DNA from 4 places in the Halomonas binhaiensis genome. Region 3 is predicted to be linked to each of the others. Evidence: predicted binding sites of a transcription regulator. Region 3 holds the regulator's gene; each other region holds the start of a gene.
The links. The regulator sigma-54, encoded in region 3, starts transcription at its own class of promoters, with help from an activator protein. The targets are predictions, from matches to a motif close to TGGCACNNNNNTTGCTNT.
Positions count from the first base shown of each region.

Region 1: a site for sigma-54 is predicted at 2,646-2,663, ahead of E4T21_RS01450 (circularly permuted type 2 ATP-grasp protein). Genes of this name have one in related genera too.
Region 2: a site for sigma-54 is predicted at 2,995-3,012, ahead of glnL (nitrogen regulation protein NR(II)). Genes of this name have one in related genera too.
Region 4: a site for sigma-54 is predicted at 1,998-2,015, ahead of E4T21_RS04285 (sugar phosphorylase). Genes of this name have one in related genera too.

Region 1 covers NZ_CP038437.2:344,439-348,798, reverse strand. Annotated here, with positions in the region: gene E4T21_RS01460 (alpha/beta hydrolase) at 1-55, shown strand, start outside; gene E4T21_RS01455 (alpha-E domain-containing protein) at 15-983, opposite strand; gene E4T21_RS01450 (circularly permuted type 2 ATP-grasp protein) at 986-2,503, opposite strand; gene E4T21_RS01445 (transglutaminase family protein) at 2,879-3,775, shown strand; gene E4T21_RS01440 (aminotransferase-like domain-containing protein) at 3,808-4,360, opposite strand, start outside.
Region 2 covers NZ_CP038437.2:4,566,236-4,570,595, forward strand. Annotated here, with positions in the region: gene E4T21_RS19900 (aminopeptidase P family protein) at 1-262, shown strand, start outside; gene ntrC (nitrogen regulation protein NR(I)) at 380-1,786, opposite strand; gene glnL (nitrogen regulation protein NR(II)) at 1,779-2,828, opposite strand; gene glnA (glutamate--ammonia ligase) at 3,259-4,360, opposite strand, start outside.
Region 3 covers NZ_CP038437.2:1,617,261-1,621,620, forward strand. Annotated here, with positions in the region: gene ptsN (PTS IIA-like nitrogen regulatory protein PtsN) at 1-378, opposite strand, end outside; gene hpf (ribosome hibernation-promoting factor, HPF/YfiA family) at 391-699, opposite strand; gene E4T21_RS07035 (RNA polymerase factor sigma-54) at 898-2,310, opposite strand; gene lptB (LPS export ABC transporter ATP-binding protein) at 2,423-3,148, opposite strand; gene lptA (lipopolysaccharide transport periplasmic protein LptA) at 3,148-3,675, opposite strand; gene lptC (LPS export ABC transporter periplasmic protein LptC) at 3,672-4,262, opposite strand; gene E4T21_RS07055 (KdsC family phosphatase) at 4,265-4,360, opposite strand, start outside.
Region 4 covers NZ_CP038437.2:973,168-977,527, reverse strand. Annotated here, with positions in the region: gene ribD (bifunctional diaminohydroxyphosphoribosylaminopyrimidine deaminase/5-amino-6-(5-phosphoribosylamino)uracil reductase RibD) at 147-1,280, opposite strand; gene nrdR (transcriptional regulator NrdR) at 1,277-1,771, opposite strand; gene E4T21_RS04285 (sugar phosphorylase) at 2,081-3,907, shown strand; gene dsbG (thiol:disulfide interchange protein DsbG) at 3,966-4,360, shown strand, end outside.

The sequences.
Region 1 (4,360 bases), 1.3 Mb from region 3:
GGTGTTGACCCAAGCTACGCCGCCGACATCTGCAGAGCAGCCTCCAGCGGAGTAAAGTACGTCCGACGGATTGCATCGTGCAGGTCACCCAGACCAATCTGCAAGTCATTGATGAAGTCATGCAGCCCCTCCGGTGAGCGCACCAGCCCGCCCACATCAGCCTCGGCCACATCCGCACGCACTTGAGTCACTGCCGCCAGGGCTCGCTCATGGCGAGGCAGGGACATCAATGCCCTGGAAGCATCCCAGAGACTGCGCGTGACAGAGCGAGGCAGGTTCTGGTCCTGCAGCAGAAAGGTCAGGACATCCGTGGCCCGTACCCGCAAGCGCACGTGCTGGCGATACATCTGATACGCCGTCAGGGATTTCAGCACACTCATCCATTGCAGGTGCTCGAAAGGACGAATGTCATCCGGTCCCCGCGACAATAGGCTGCCCGAGCGCACATCGAGAATTCGGGTTGTCATGTCAGCTCGCTCGATCTGACGTCCAAGCACCATGAAGGTACGTGCAGTGCCATAGCTCAAGGTACCTTCCACCAATCCCCTCATCATCTGGCAGCCACTGATGATCTGTTTGAGAAACAGTTCGCTGCGTCCATGGCCCAGGCCGGCTTCAGACTGTGCACAGGCTGTCATGTACAGTTGGTTGGTGGCTTCCCATACTTCTCTCGGCACCACATCCCGGGTGGTACGCAGGTTCTCACGGGCTTGAGCCAAGGCCGACAGAATGGAGCCCGGATTGCGTTGGTCGGCACACAGGAACTGCATCACATTACGATCATTGGGCTGATCATAGAGATTGGCAAAATCTTCGCTTCCCCCTGTGATATCAACGACCGCAGACCACATCAACGGCTGACGCCGCGGCAGATCCAGCATCAGGTGATTGGTAACATTGACCAGACGAGCCGTATCTTCGGCTCGTTCGACATAACGAGCCATCCAGTACAGGTTCTCGGCTACACGTGAAAGCATCGGCATGATCAGTACCCTCCCGTCTCGGTCAGCCTTGTCTCAGCCAATCCTGGCTCGACCACTCCTGTCTCGACCATTTCCGTCTCGACAATCCAGGTATCCTTGCTGCCGCCACCCTGTGAGGAATTGACCACCAGGGAGCCCTTGTTCAGCGCCACCCGAGTCAAACCACCTGTCGTGACATAGGTAGAACCCTGTCCAGAAAGAATGAACGGGCGCAGATCAACATGGCGCGGTTCTGGCCGACCATCAAACAAGGTGGGTGTCGTCGACAGCTTGAGCATGGGCTGGGCCATGTAATTGCGTGGATCCGCCTTGATCCTCTCGGCAAAAGCCTCTCGTTCCTCCCGGGTTGCATGTGGTCCCATCAGCATGCCGTAACCGCCCGACTCATTGGCAGGCTTGACCACCAGCTGGTCGAGATGATCGAGCACATAGCGCCGATCTTCCTCTCTCATGCACAGGTAGCTCGGCACATTGGCAAGCAATGGCTCCTGATCCAGATAATAGCGGATCAATTCCGGGACAAATGCATACACCACCTTGTCATCTGCCACGCCCGCTCCAGGAGCATTGGCCAAGGCTACATTACCGCTGCGCCAGGCCCGCATCAGTCCCGGCACACCGAGCACAGAATCCTTCCGAAAGGCCTCAGGATCCAGGAAATCATCATCAATACGACGATAGATCACATCGACCCGGGTCAATCCACGCACTGTGCGCATATAGACCACATCATCGCCATCCACCATCAGGTCCGAACCCTGCACCAGCTGCACACCCATCTGCTGGGCCAGATAAGCATGCTCGTAATAGGCCGAGTTGTAGATACCAGGAGTCAGAACCACTACCTGGGGGTCATCTGAATGACGAGGCGACATGCTGACCAGCATGTCGTATAGCTGTGGCACGTAATCGTCCACAGGAAGAATCCGCCCCGAGGAAAACAGTTCAGGCAGCACACGCTTGGTCACATTGCGGTTTTCCAGCATGTAGGACACGCCCGATGGAATGCGCAGATTGTCCTCCAGCACATAGAGTGTGCCATCATCTCCCCTGACCAGGTCAGAGCCGCAGATATGCGCCCACACACCATGCGGTGGATCGATGCCCACGCACTGAGGGCGAAAATTGACCGACTTGGCCAGGACTTCGGCAGGAAGCACTCCGTCCTTGATGACCTTTTGATCGTGATAAAGATCGTCGATAAACAGGTTGAGGGCTTCAACACGCTGGACAAGACCTGCCTCTGTTCGTCGCCACTCATCAGCTGGAATGATCCGAGGAACAATGTCGAAGGGCCATGCCCGATCGATCATGCTTCCTTCGGAATAGACTGTGAAAGTAATGCCCATGGTGCGGATAGCAATTTCAGCGGCGGTCTTGCGCTCCGCCAGCTCGCTGGGGGCAAATCCAGCCAGCACATCACATAGCATCCTCGCAGCTTCTCGAGGCATACCCGGCGCCGCCATCAGTTCATCGTAGAACTCGTTGGAGCAATATTGCTGCCAGTCGACTCGGCTCATCGGCAATGCCTCCTTATCCCGCAATCACATGTCCATTAACCGCATGCTCAGCAACCACATGCCCAACAGTCACATGCTCAAAAACATGGATTGCATCTTCCTTTGTATATTCAGCCCACTAGCAACCGGGCCTAGATCTAGCCAAGCAAGCGACGAGCCAGTCTGCAAGAAATTCCTTGATTTTGAAGGCAATTGCGTCGAATACGCACAGTTAAGTAGACTTTTGTACCAGCACCTATCCCTCTTATGCACCATGACGAGACATCTATGCCGGTACGCGCAAGAAAGGCTTGAACGCATCATGAGACCAAGCTAGATCTTGATATCATCCTCTGGGGGCAGTAGCTTTCTGTCGCCGACACTTCGAGTCTCACCATGCCCCGTTATCGCCTGCGTCATACCACTCGCTATCGTTATACCGAGCCCGCAACCCTGAGCAGGAACGAGGCACGGCTGACACCACGTACGCTTTCCTACCAGCGTGTCGAGGATATACGTCTGGAGGTCTTGCCGACTCCCGAGTACCAGTCACAGTATCTTGACGCTTTTGGCAATGTCGTCTCACTGTTCAATGTCAATGCTCCCCACGACACCCTTGATGTGACCATGCACGCCTGGATCACCACCCTGCCACGGCCCGAGCCCCCTGTGGGAAAGATGACCTGGGAGGAATGTCGTGATCGCCTGGCGCAGGAACATTACGCGCAAAGCCAAGGTGCGCTGCCATTCCTGCAGGATTCCACCTTTATCCGGCGCTGCCAGGCACTGGCAGATTGGCTGGCACCCTGCCTGACCCCAGGTCGAGATCTTGTCGAAATGGCGGATGCACTCAACAGACGCATCTTCGAGGAGTTCACTTACGACCCGAGCTTCAGCACGCTGGAAACCACCTCGCTGGAGGTGATTCAACACAAGCGCGGGGTGTGCCAGGACTACGCACATCTGGCCATTGCAGCCTTGCGTTCCGTGGGTCTGGCCGCACGCTATGTCAGCGGCTATCTCGAGACTGCCCCACCACCTGGACAGCCGAGGCTGATCGGCTCCGACGCGTCCCACGCCTGGTTTTCCGTATTGATTCCCGAATGGGGCTGGTTGGCTCTTGATCCCACCAATGGCACCCGGGCCAGCGAACAGCATCCTGTACTCAGTTGGGGACGCGATTACGCCGATGTCGCCCCGCTCAAGGGGGTTGTCACCGGGGGCGGCATGCAGACGCTAGAAGTGGAAGTGGACGTGATTCCCGAGGATGAGGTTGCTGCTCTGGGATTGTAGTCAGCGCGTAATCAAGCGAATAAACCACATCATCAAGTGCCAGGTTGGCGCAGAAAGGCCATGGCACGCTTATCCCGAGCATAGGCCACATTGATACGCACCCAGGAAGCGTTGTCGCCCTGGGGATAGAAAACGTGGCCGGAAGACAGACTGATCCCGGCTTCCTGTGCATTGGCAACCAGTTGGTTCGAAGACGCAACATGCGGATGCCGGGCCCAGATGAACATGCCGCCAGCCGGCTCGGCGAAGACTTCCCAGCCGGATTCCTTGACCAGGTTGAGTGTCGCCGCCATCTGGCCTGAAAGTTTTACTCTGACTCTTTCCACCAGCTTCCGATAAGTGCCATTCTGAAGCATGGTCGTCACCACCCTCTCGGCAAACTGGGATGCTGTAATGCTGGTCAGCATCTTGATATCCACCAATTGCTTCAACAATGCCGGCTCGGCAGCAATGAAACCCACTCGAAGTGAACACGACAGTGTCTTGGAAAAGCTGCCGAGATAGATGACGCGCTGCAACCCATCCAAGGCTGCAATACGTATTGTGGGGTCATGCTGAAAATCTGCGTAGATGTCATCCTCGACA
Region 2 (4,360 bases), 1.9 Mb from region 3:
TCGTCCAGGCCAATGGGGCGTGCGGATCGAGAATCTGGTAGCCAACCGCCCGGCACCGGACAGCGAGTTCGGCGACTTTCTCGAGTTCGAGACATTGACGCTGTGCCCCATTGATACCCGTTGCCTGAACCTCGAGCTGCTGGACAGCGACGAGATCCAATGGCTCAACGCCTATCACGCCGAGGTTCGAGAGCGCCTTGCACCCCACCTCGAAGGCGAGGCCCTGGCATGGCTGAACGAGCGCACCAAAGCAGTAAGCTGACGAGCTTCGAGCTGCGGGCCGCGAGCAGCCCAGCAGCGTCTCGTAGCTCGTAGCTCGTAGCTCGTAGCTCGTAGCTCGTAGCTCGTAGCTCGTAGCTCGTAGCTCGTAGCTCGTAGCTCAGTCTTCCGCCAGCGAGGGCAGCAATACCTTGAGTTTTCGCGTCAAGGTATTGCGCCCCCAACCCAGCAACTCTGCAGCTTCTCCCTTGCGCCCGCCGGTATGCTTGAGAGCCGTTTCGATCAGGATCTTCTCGAAGTCCGGCACGGCCTCTTCAAGCAAGTGTGTATGGCCGGCAGCCAGGGCATGATCAGCCCAGTTGCGAAAGGCCTCGCGCCAATCTCCGGAGACAGTACTACCATCGCCCTCGGTAAGCTCTGGCGGCAGATCCTCGACCAGAATCTCTCGTCCAGAGGCCATCACCGTCAGCCACCGGCAAGTGTTCTCCAGTTGGCGTACGTTACCGGGCCAGTCGACCCGAGTCAGGTGAGCTTCGGCTTCAGGGGTCAGTACCTTGACGTCGGTAGACAATTCTCGTGCCGCCTCGGCCAGGAAATGACGGGCCAGGCGCGGAATATCCTCGCGCCGCTGGGCCAATCTTGGCAGATGCACACGGATCACGTTGAGACGGTGGAACAGGTCCTCACGAAAACGCCCATCGGTGACCAGGGATTCCAGATTCTGGTGAGTGGCAGCGATGATTCGCACGTCGACGCGTACCGGTGTGTGACCACCTACTCGATAAAACTCGCCATCGGCCAGCACACGCAGCAACCGGGTCTGGGTCTCCGCGGGCATATCGCCGATCTCATCGAGAAACAGGGTGCCACCATCAGCCTGCTCGAAGCGCCCCTGGCGCTGGCCGCCGGCACCGGTAAAGGCCCCTTTTTCATGACCGAAAAGCTCTGACTCGATCAGGTCTCTCGGAATCGCTGCCATGTTCAAGGCGATGAAAGGACGTCCCGCCCGCGGGCTATGCTGATGGAGGGCACGGGCAACACGCTCCTTGCCGGTACCAGACTCCCCATTGATCAGTACAGTGATATGAGAATGGGCCAGGCGGCCAATGGCGCGAAAGACTTCCTGCATGGCCGGTGCTTCGCCAATGATCTCGGCGTCCAGTCCTTCGGGTACGCTGACCGGACGCTGGCGTTCACGTGCATGAGCTACTGCACGCCGCACCAGAGCCAGGGCCTCATCCACATCAAATGGCTTGGGCAGATACTCGAAGGCACCTCCCTGGTAGGAGGCCACTGCGCTATCCAGGTCAGAGTGAGCGGTCATCACGATGACCGGAAGATCCGGATGTATCTCGCGCACCTTGGCCATCAGGTCAAGACCATCGATGCCTGGCATGCGAATGTCCGTCACCAGCACATCAGGGGGGTCCTGCAGCAGCCGATCCAGTAACCGGTCGGCACGGTCGATGGTTTCGACGTTGAGGTCGGGCTGAGCCAGGGCGCGCTCCAGCACCCAGCGAATGGCACGATCGTCGTCGACGATCACAACGCGTGCAGCATCAGTCATGACGCTTCTCCAGTGGAATCAGCAGTCGAAATTCAGTGCGTCCTGGTTCGGAATCGCATTCAATCAGCCCACGATGCTGGTGCAGAATCGATTGAGCAATGGACAGTCCCAGTCCACTACCTTCAGCGCGTCCAGACACCATGGGATAAAACAGGGTTTCATGCAGCTCGCTGGGAATGCCGGGGCCGTTGTCGGTCAAGCTCAACTCGCACACCAGGCGATGACGCTGGGCGCCGAGGGTAAACTGGCGCCGGGCTCGGGTGCGCATGATCAGCGTCGGCATGGGCGTGGCCGATTCGGTCAAGGCCTGAACCGCATTACGCGCAATATTGAGTACCGCCTGGATCAGTTGAGCCTCGTCACCATGCAGTTCCGGCAGACTGGGATCGTAATCTCGCTGGATATTCACGGATGGCTCTTCGGCCAGCACCAGAGAGCGCACGCGCTCCAGTACCTTGTGCACGTTGAGAGGCTCATCATGCCTGATTCGATTAGGCCCCAGCATGGAGTCGACCAGATCACGCAGCCGATCGACCTCTTCGATGATGATATGGGTAAACTCCTTGAGCTGCGGCGCATCCACAAGATCTCGTTCAAGCAGTTGCGCCGCCCCCCGAATCCCCCCAAGCGGGTTCTTGACTTCATGAGCCAGCCCCCTGGCCAGAATCTTCATGCTCTCCTGGCGTGACTGCAGGGCTTCTTCCCGGGAAATTCTCAGCAACCGGTCAAGTGGCTGCATTTCCAGCAACAGTTGGTCGGCAGACAGAGGGGTCACGGTATAATCCACCGTCAGGATCTCTCCTCCGGCGATACATAAGCGTGCCTCACGCTGGGTATAGGGGTGCAAGGCGTCCCGTGACTTGGCCAGCACCTCACCGATATTGTCCTCTCCTGCCAGCAGGTCAGGTAGGTACTGACCATCGAGCCGACTAAGGCTCAGGGCCAGCAATGATTCAGCGGCTGGATTCATCCAAGTCAGTCGAAGCCCACCATCAAGCAACAACACCGCTGTGGAAAGATGTTCAGTGATGCCCTGGATCATGCCTTTCAAATCTCCTGTGCAACATGCGCACACCATTTGCCGGCCATGGGCACGTACTCCCTACCCTGATGCACTACGCTGTACACCCCTTGCCTGCTACCAGTACAACCAGCAAACGCTTGATGCTCATCGCTTCGTGCCGGGTCACTAACAACCTCTAAAAGAGGTAGCAAGAACTGGGCCAGCTCCAAGGTAGCGCGCTGGTGCCGAAGTGGCGCTTCTATGCACCATAGTAGTGCACCACTCTGGTGCATCACCATGATTACCGCTCTAAAATGTGCCGTCTTGTAGTAAGGCAACGTAGCCAGACTGGGCAAAAATAAAGCGGGCTCCGCATTGCGGAGCCCGCTTCCATATGGATTCGACATAACGGAAGAGGCCAACTGCTGCCTGACAGTTCGTCTTCCACCGCTGTCTTTAGCAGCTGTCTTTAGCAGCTATAGTACATGTCGAACTCGACCGGGTGCGTCGCCATGCGAATGCGCTCGACGTCCTGGGACTTGAGTTCGATGTAGGCATCGATCATGTCGTCGGTGAACACTCCACCCTCGGTGAGGAAGGCGCGGTCGGCATCCAGAGCTTCCAGGGCCTGATCCAGACTCTCGGCCACGGTCGGGATGGCCTTGCCTTCTTCCGGCGGCAGGTCATACAGGTTCTTGTCCATGGCATCGCCAGGATGAATCTTGTTCTTGATACCGTCGATACCCGCCATCAGCAGCGCTGCAAAGCACAGATAGGGATTGGCTGTCGGGTCAGGGAAACGTACCTCGACACGCTTGGCCTTGGGGCTGGAAGTGTACGGGATACGAATCGAGGCAGAGCGGTTACGTGCACTGTAGGCCAGCATGACCGGTGCTTCGAAGCCCGGTACCAGACGCTTGTAGGAATTGGTGGAAGCGTTGGTGAAGGCGTTCAGCGCACGAGCATGCTTGATGATACCGCCGATGTAGTACAGCGCCATTTCTGACAGGCCAGCATACTGGTCGCCAGCAAACTGGTTGACCCCGTCCTTCCAGAAAGACTGGTGGACATGCATACCACTGCCGTTATCACCAACCAGCGGCTTGGGCATGAAAGTCGCTGTCTTGCCGTAGGCATCGGCAACGTTGTGCACGACGTACTTGAGCGCCTGCACTTCGTCGGCTTTCTTCACCAGAGTGTTGAAGGCAACACCGATTTCGTTCTGACCGGCATTGGACACCTCATGGTGGTGAACCTCGACCTTCTGACCGATGGCTTCCAGGGTGTTGCACATGGCACCACGGATATCGTGGAAGCTGTCGACCGGGGGAACCGGGAAGTAGCCGCCCTTGACCCGCGGACGGTGCCCCAGATTGCCACCTTCCACAGCGCGATCGGTAGACCAGGCACCCTCCCCGGAAGAAATCTTGTACATGGCGCCTTCGATGTCGGCCTTCCAGTGAACCTCATCAAAGATGAAGAACTCGGGCTCCGGGCCAAAGAAGGCGGTGTCGCCCAGACCAGCAGACTGCAGATAGGCCTCGGCGCGCTTGGCGATGGAGCGCGGATCA
Region 3 (4,360 bases):
ATCGCTCATGACCCCTGCGACCTGTCCCAACAGAGCCAGGTGGGTATCGTCAGCTTCCTCAGGCACCAACAACACAAAGATTAGATCGACGGGCTCACCATCGATCGCATCAAAGTCGATAGGCTCAGAAAGCTTGAGAAAGCCCGAGATTGGCGTTTTGCAGTGAGGGTTACGGGCATGAGGAATGGCCACACCATTACCGATACCCGTACTGCCTAGCCGCTCGCGGCCAATCAGTCGGCTAAAGACTTCCTGGCTGTCCAGGCTCGGAGTATTTTGCGCAATAAAGGTGCTGAAAAATTCCAGCACCCTTTTTTTGCTTCCTCCCGGCACATCAAAGAGAGTGCGCTCGGGAGGGAGAATGGCTTCCAATGTCATAATGATGGGGGATCAACGGAGTCCGGTGCCCTGAGCTCGGGCTTGAGATTTTTCCTTATGCTTGACCAACTGACGATCAAGCTTGTCGGCAAGCGCGTCGATGGCGGCATACATATCGCCATCTTGTGCATCAGCATGGAGATCAGCACCGGCGGCGTGAAGCGTGCAGGCGGCGTGCTGGCGTTCCTTCTCCACTGACAATGTCACCTGAACGTTGGTGATATTGTCGTAGTGGCGCTCCACTCGAGTGAGCTTCTCTTGTACGTAGTCACGCAGGGGGTCGGTCAGTTCAACGTGATGGCCGGTGATGTTTACTTGCATGACAAGCTCCTTGCTCTTGCATGTGGTAGCTCGATTGTAACCCTTTTTCTGATCCTGCAAACCCCCTCATCGAAGTTGCTTGAAATCTGGCAGGAGAGCCCGTGATTCAGCAACTTGTATGGTTTATCAGCTTGTCCAGCAGGCGGATTCAACGGCAGCGGGTGTTTGCGGGCAGTCCTTGCGACTTTAAGACGCGCCTCAGCGTAGACGTTTTCTCTCGCTGGATGAGGGAATATGCATCGACTCACGGTACTTGGCTACTGTACGTCGGGCCACGTTGACGCCAGTCGCATTAAGCAGCTCGACCAGCTTGCTGTCGGATAGCGGCTTGCGAGGAGGCTCGTCCTGGATGAGTTTCTTGATCATGGCGCGAATTGCTGTGCTGGAATGAGCGTCGCCATCGTTGCCTACCTGGCTGGAGAAAAAGTATTTGAGTTCGAAGACGCCACGGGGGGTATAGATGAACTTCTGTGTCGTGACTCGAGAGATGGTGGACTCATGCATCTCGACCTTGTCTGCAATGTCGGCCAGGATCAGGGGTTTCATTGCTTCTTCGCCATGATCTAGAAAGTCGATCTGGCGTGCCATGATTTCACGGCCCACCTTGAGCAGGGTGTCATTGCGGCTGGATAGACTCTTGAGAAGCCAGCGGGCTTCCTGCAGATGATCCTTGAGAAACTGGTTGTCCTGGCTTTTATCGGCACGGCGAATCAAGGCTGCGTAGTCGGGTTGAATACGCAGTCGCGGCATGGCATCAGGGTTGAGCTCTACCTGCCAGCCAGCGGCGCTGTGGCGTACGATGAGGTCAGGTATCACGTAGTCTGAGCTGTTGTCACCGAATTGACTGCCGGGGCGCGGATCGAGGCTGCGTATGAGGCGGATGACGCTGTCGAGCTGGTCGTCATCCAGGCTGAGACGGCGCTTGAGCATGCGACGATCATCAGCAGCCAGAGCCTCGAGAAACTGGCGGACCAGACGCCCTGCCTGGGCCAGCAGAGGCGTTTCCCTGGGCAATGCATCGAGTTGCAGGGATAGGCACTCGCGCAGGTCGCGAGCGAAGACGCCGGTGGGTTCGAACTGTTGCAGGCGCTTGAGAATGGCCTCGACATCGCTCAGGGTCAATGGCTCCAGACCTTGGCCGAGAAGGCCTTCATGGATGTCTTCCAATGGCTGATCGAGATAACCGTCGCTGGTGACAGCATCAATCAGGCTTTCGGCGATGCGGTTTTCTGCTGGAGAAATGTCGAGCATGGCCAACTGCCAACTGAGATGGCTCTGGAGTGACTGGCTATCGGCCTGACGCTCGAAGTCGGGCGCTTCACCGCTGCCGGCAGGTGCCATGCCGAGGTCCTGGAAGGTGTCCTCCCATTCGCTGTCGGTCGTCAGGTCTGCAGGAATTTCATCGGCCCAGTCGTCATCTGTGGTTTCCTGGGCCTGTTGCTCGCCAAAATCATCTTCCAGCTCGAGCATGGGGTTGGAATCCAGGGCCTGCTGGATCTCCTGGCGCAGGTCCAGGGTGGATAGCTGCAACAGAGCAATGGCCTGTTGCAGTTGGGGAGTCATGGTGAGCTGGGTGCCAAGACGCAGCTGCAGTGACGCCTTGAGGGCCATTAGCGAATTCCGGTTAAGGAAACACTGATGGATATTACAGTGCTTCTCGGGTGGATGATCGCATCACACTAACGGCGAGTCGGGCGGCATGCAAGTCCCTTGCCAACATTAGTTAAAGGCGGAAGTTTTCGCCTAGATACACTTCCTTGACCCGCTGGTTGGCAAGAATGTCATGGGCATTGCCTTCAGCGATGATCTGTCCATCGCCCACGATGTAGGCATGATCACAGATATCGAGTGTCTCGCGGACGTTGTGGTCGGTAATCAGAACGCCGATATTGCGTGCCTTGAGCTGGCGAATGATGGCCTTGATCTCACCGACGGAAATGGGATCGACGCCGGCAAAGGGCTCATCAAGAAGAATGAAGGCGGGTTCTGTTGCCAGGGCGCGGGCAATCTCCACCCTGCGACGTTCACCGCCGGACAATGCCATGCCGGGATTGTCGCGGATATGGGTGACATGGAAGTCTTCCAGCAGTTGCTCCAGGCGCTGTTGACGGCCGGCCTTGTCAAGGTCCTTGCGAGTTTCGAGAATCGCCATGATGTTATCGGCAACCGTCAGCTTGCGGAATATCGAGGCTTCCTGGGGCAGGTAGCCAATTCCGGCAAGTGCTCGCTCGTGCATGGCGGCACGACTCAGGTCCATTTCGTCAATGGCAACTTCGCCGGAGTCTGCGCGCACCAGTCCCACGATCATGTAGAACGAGGTGGTCTTGCCGGCACCATTGGGGCCGAGCAGACCGACAATGCTGCCCTGGCGAATGGACAAGCTGATGTCATGGACGACGCGGCGTTTCTTGTAGCTCTTGGCCAGGTTGCGGGCGTGAAGCGTCTTCATCAGTTACCTTGCTCCGGCTCGAGAGTCATGCGAATACGCTGATTGCCCTGAACGCCTTCAGCACTGGAGCGGGCCTGCACTACCTTGCGATCGAGGAAGTATTCCACATAGGCGCCATCGAAGGTGTCGCCTCCCTTGTGCAGCTCGGCCTGGTTGATCAGCTCGATGCGGCGCTCAGGGACGTGATAGATGACTCGATGCCCCCACCCCTTGACCACGGGTTCTTCGGGAGAGGGTTTTTGCTCGAGGTAGGCGCGCTGACCGGTGGCCGTGGCCAGCGACAGCTCGCCCTTGTTGTTGCGCCGAATTTCTACCCGGTCGCCGGTGAGGAGCATGCTGCCCTGCTGGATGCGTACATTGCCGGTATAGACAGCCGTGCCAGCCTTGTCATCCAGATCAAGCTGATCGGCTTCGACCTGAATCGGGGCAGTGCGGTCACTTTCCAGGGCCAGGGCAGCGCTGCTGCCGAGGCAGGTGGCAAGGCCCAGGCACAGGGCGAGCAGGTGAGTGGTGCTCGGACGCGTCATTGGGCAGACTCCTTTTGGGGTTCGGGCGGATGAAAGCCAGTCACATTGTCGGTCAGGCGGGCGCGATTGTCATGAATCCAGGCATCGAAACGCTCGCCACGCATTTCCTGGGGCGGTTGGCGTAACAGGGCAGGGGTTTCGCTCCAGGCGTGACCTGTCTTGTTATCGTAGTGGAGTTCTTCGGTATCCAGCTGCCAACGTTCCTGCGGTGCTTCTAGGTGAGCGTTGCCGGTAAGGACGATGGGGTTGCCATCAGGCCCCAGGCGTCCTTCGTCTGCACTGGCAATCCAGTCCCTTCCGTCATCGTCGATCAGTTCGAGATCTGGTGTCTTCAGGCGGGTGACATCATCCTCCGGAGTATGTGCCAGACGTGGAGTGGTAGCACGCTGATACGCTTGGCCCTGGGCATTGAAGCGAGTCAGCTTGGCATCCTCCAGGTAGTAGTCCGGTTCCCCCGCCTCGTTCTTGGGGATCATGTTGGGAATGATGGTATCGCGTGGATCAAGAAAAGCCAGCCATGCTCCCAGCCCTAGTAGTATCACTACCAGCCAGAAGCGGAAGCCGGGCTTTCGCAGGCGCAATTGCATGTTCAGTGACCACTGTGCAAATAGGTATCGAGCACGCTGTCCCAATGACCCTGGGCCATCAGTAGGCGGTCGCAGATTTCACGCACAGCACCATGTCC
Region 4 (4,360 bases), 640 kb from region 3:
GGCGCTGTCGCAGCCCGGCGACAACATCGTCGCTGACCTGCGTCGGACACCAGAATCGGCGTCAGGGTACCGTGACGCGGCATCTGGCGCCAGTAAGAAGCGTTGGAAGCATTTGCCCAACCCTGTATCAAATCCGTCCTGACGGCCTATCTGACAGGGCGGGCAAGAATTCGCCAGTCCTTGCCAAATGCCCGAATATCAAGGATATCCAGTGGGCGCTGCTGGTCCATGCGTTCAAGGCCAAGGTTCAGCAAGGGACGAGCCTCGCTCCCCAACAGTGTCGGTGCCAGATATAGCCGCAGCTCATCGACCAGGCCAGCATCCATCATCGCACCGGCCAATGTCGCCCCTGTCTCTACCAGCACATCATTGCATTGCTCATGTTCAGCCAGCCAGGACAACAGAGCAGCAAGATCTACCCGACCATCCTCCCCTGCGGGCAACTCAAGTATCTCGGCTCCCGCCTGTTCAAGCTTGGCCCAGCGCGCACTCTGAATGCCTGCCACCGTCACCACCAGGGTACGTCCCGGCTCCACCAGGCAGGCTGCAGCCAATGGCATGCGCAAGGTGCTGTCCAGTATCACGCGCAGCGGCTGACGTGCCGCAATGGCCTCCACAGACACGCCCTCGATCTCACCCAATTGTTCAGGGCGCACTGTCAGGCGAGCATTATCAAAAATGATCGAGTCCACCCCCGTGAGAATGGCACAACTCTCGGCGCGCAGACGCTGGACATCCCTCCTGGCTTCAGGACCAGTGATCCACTGGGATTCGCCGGAAGGCATGGCAGTACGCCCATCCAGGCTCATTGCCATCTTCAAGCGAATTCTTGGCCTGCCCTGCACCATGCGCAGCAGGAAACCAGCATTCAGGGCCCAGGCATCCTCTTCGAGGATTCCGACATCGACCTGAATGCCCGCTGCACGCATGCGCTCGATCCCACGTCCGGCAACCAGGGGATTGGGATCCTGCATGGCAACCACGACACGGGCAACACCAGCCTGAATCAGCGCTTCACAGCAGGGGCCAGTACGCCCCTGGTGTGAACAGGGTTCCAGGGTCACGTAGGCGGTGGCACCACCAGTCTTGTCTCCCGCCTCGGCCAATGCATGAATTTCAGCATGCGCTTCTCCCGAGCGCATGTGGAAACCTTCCCCGACGAGCGCTCCATCCTTGACCAATACACAGCCAACCCTTGGATTAGGCATGGTGGTATAGCGACCACGCTCAGCCAGGCGCAGGGCTCTAGCCATCCAGGCTTCATCACTCATGGGCATCATCGCGCTTTCCCTCCATGGCCATTATCCGGGGAGAAATGGGGTTCCTGGGCCAGTCGATCAATTTCGGCCCGGAACTCATCGATATCCTGAAAGCTGCGATATACCGAGGCAAAGCGGATATATGCCACCTGGTCGAGGCGCTTGAGTGCACTCATGACCTCCTCACCCACATCCCGGGCATGGATTTCACGTTCACCACGCGCTCGCAGTGACTGGCGAATGCGTTCTACCGCCGCCTCAATGGACTCGGCACTGACAGGACGCTTTTCCAGGGCACGCAGCATACCGCCACGCAACTTGGCTTCATCGAACACTTCACGAGTGCCATCTGACTTGATGATGCGCGGCATCAGCAACTCTGCAGTCTCATAGGTGGTAAAGCGCTCACCGCAGTCGGCACACTGCCGGCGCCGGCGTACCTGGTCGCCCTCGGCCACCAGGCGGGAGTCAGTCACGCGCGTATCCTGAGCGCCACAGAAGGGGCAGTGCATAGCGGCATATCCAAGTAGACGAAAGTGTCGGCATAGTGTAACGGGTGGCAGCTTTCTCGCCCAGTTGTCGCTCCATCCTGGCGCAATTTGTTCCTGCCTCCGGCTCTAGCTTATATAACAAGCGGGACATCCATATTCACTTGGAGCATGCCCATGCAGGTACATGGGACTCGATACATGGGACTAGGACATGGGGACCGGTACATGAAATACCGATGAGCAAGCTTGGCATGCCCTGTGCTTAAAGCTGGTATGAACCTGTATTCAGAACTGCGTCAACGACCTGCGCTTCGTCATTGGAGGAAAACCATGACCCGCTCTCCAAGCTCCGCCCTGCCACTCTCGGCCGACGCTTTCATCACGCGTGCTCGTCCCCTGATCGAACTGCTCTATGGACCTCGCTGCGACGAAGTCATGCGTCGCCTGATGCGCCTCGTGGACGCCCATCGCGACGTCCTGACGCCCCAGGATGGTGCAGAAGCCGTGGACCTGTGGAGCGAACGGGACCAATGGGTGATCCTCTATGGTGATTCCATCATCGAAGAGGGTCGCACACCGCTGGAAGCACTGGACGACTTTCTTGAGTCGCATCTCAGCGAAGTCATCAGCGGCGCTCATGTACTGCCCTTCTTTCCCTGGAGCAGCGACGATGGGTTCTCGGTCATCCATTATCGGGAAGTCAATCCAAGCCTGGGAGACTGGCAGGATATCCGCCGCCTGGCCAGCCATCGAGACTTGATGGTGGACCTGGTGCTCAATCATGCCTCCCGGGAATCCTTGTGGTTTGCCGACTATCTGGGCGGCAGCCTTCCCGGACGCGACTTCTTCATTGAAATGGACCCTGACACAGACCTTTCCGATGTGGTGCGCCCGCGCAGCTCTCCATTGCTGGTCCCCGTTGCGACTCGCCGCGGTGTACGCCACCTGTGGGCCACCTTTTCCGAGGATCAGATCGATCTCAACTTTGCCAACCCCGATGTATTACTGGAGTTCATCGGCATTCTGCTGTTCTACCTGGAGCAAGGCGCCCGGGTGATCCGGCTGGATGCCATTGCCTATCTATGGAAACGCCCTGGCACCAGCTGCATTCACCTGCCCGAAACCCATGCCGTGGTGAAGCTGCTACGCGCTCTGGTCGATCATATGGCGCCAGGCACGCTGATCATTACCGAAACCAATGTTCCTCACGCAGAGAACATCAGTTACTTTGGCTTATCCGGAACCGGGAGTTCCTCCCAGGTTTACGAGCAACAACCACTGGTGCCCGATGAGGCCCACCTGGTCTATCAGTTCACCCTGCCTCCCCTGCTGTTGCATACCTTGACCAGTGGCGAGGCGGACACGCTGGCCAGATGGATCGGCAGCCTGCCATACCTGCCACCGGGCTGCAGCTATCTCAACTTCACGGCCAGCCATGATGGCATCGGGGTACGCCCTCTGGAGGGCTGGTTGGAGCCCCACGACATCGATGCCTTGATGACCCTGATGCAACGCTTCGGCGGATTCATCAGCATGCGCAGCCAGGCTGATGGCAGCGACAGCCCCTACGAGCTCAATATCACCTGGTTTGCTGCCATGAGCGGTACCCGCAAAGGCCCCGATCCGTGGCAAATGGAGCGTTTTCTGCTCAGCCAGAACCTGATGCTGGCACTCAAGGGTATTCCCGCGATCTATCTGCACTGCCTCACAGCGACACAGAACGATCTGGAAGGAGTCGAGCATAGCGGTCGCTTGCGTTCCATCAATCGCAAGCGCTGGCAACGCGAACAGCTCGAGGAACTACTGGCCAGCCGACATACCCCCACCCGTGAAGTCTTTCATGCCTTGACGCGGCGCCTGTCGATTCGCAAGCAGGAACCCTGTTTTCATCCGGATGCAGGACAGCGCGTCATACCCAGTTCTTCCGCATTACTGGTGATTGAACGTGGGCCCCTGGAAAATGGTCGGCGGTTGCTGGCCATACACAACGTCACCGACCGGCGTCAGCCTCTGGACCTGGATACTCTCTTGCCAGTCACCCCTGACACCCCCTGGGAGGACCTTCTGGAAGGTGGAGTCTGGGAACCCCAGCACAGTCTTGCGCCATACCGCACGCTATGGCTGGTACAACAATCTTCACCCATAACGAACCCATGAGAAGAGAAGATTGTCATACTGGGCACATCTCACGCCCTTGATGACTGGAGTCTGTCATATGTCTCGCTCTCCTCGCCCACTTACCTGGCGCCATCGTGTATCGCACATCGCATTGGCATCAGCAGCTTTCGGCCTGCTTCCTTCAGCCACGGCGTTGGCCAAGGACTACCCTGCCCCCCTGGAAGCCCTGGAAAAAGAAGGACTGGAAATTTTCGGCGAGTTCGATGCCCCTGGCGGGCTTACGGGTTATGCAGCAAGCCATCAGGGCCAGCCCATGACCGTATTCGTCACACCTGATGGAGAACATGCCATCGTCGGCAACCTGATTGACAGTGAAGCCAACAACCTGTCGAACGAACCACTGGATAGGCTGGTACAAGGCCCTCAGGACGAAGCTACCTGGCAGCAATTGGAGAACAGTGCCTGGATTGCTGACGGAAATGAGAATGCCGA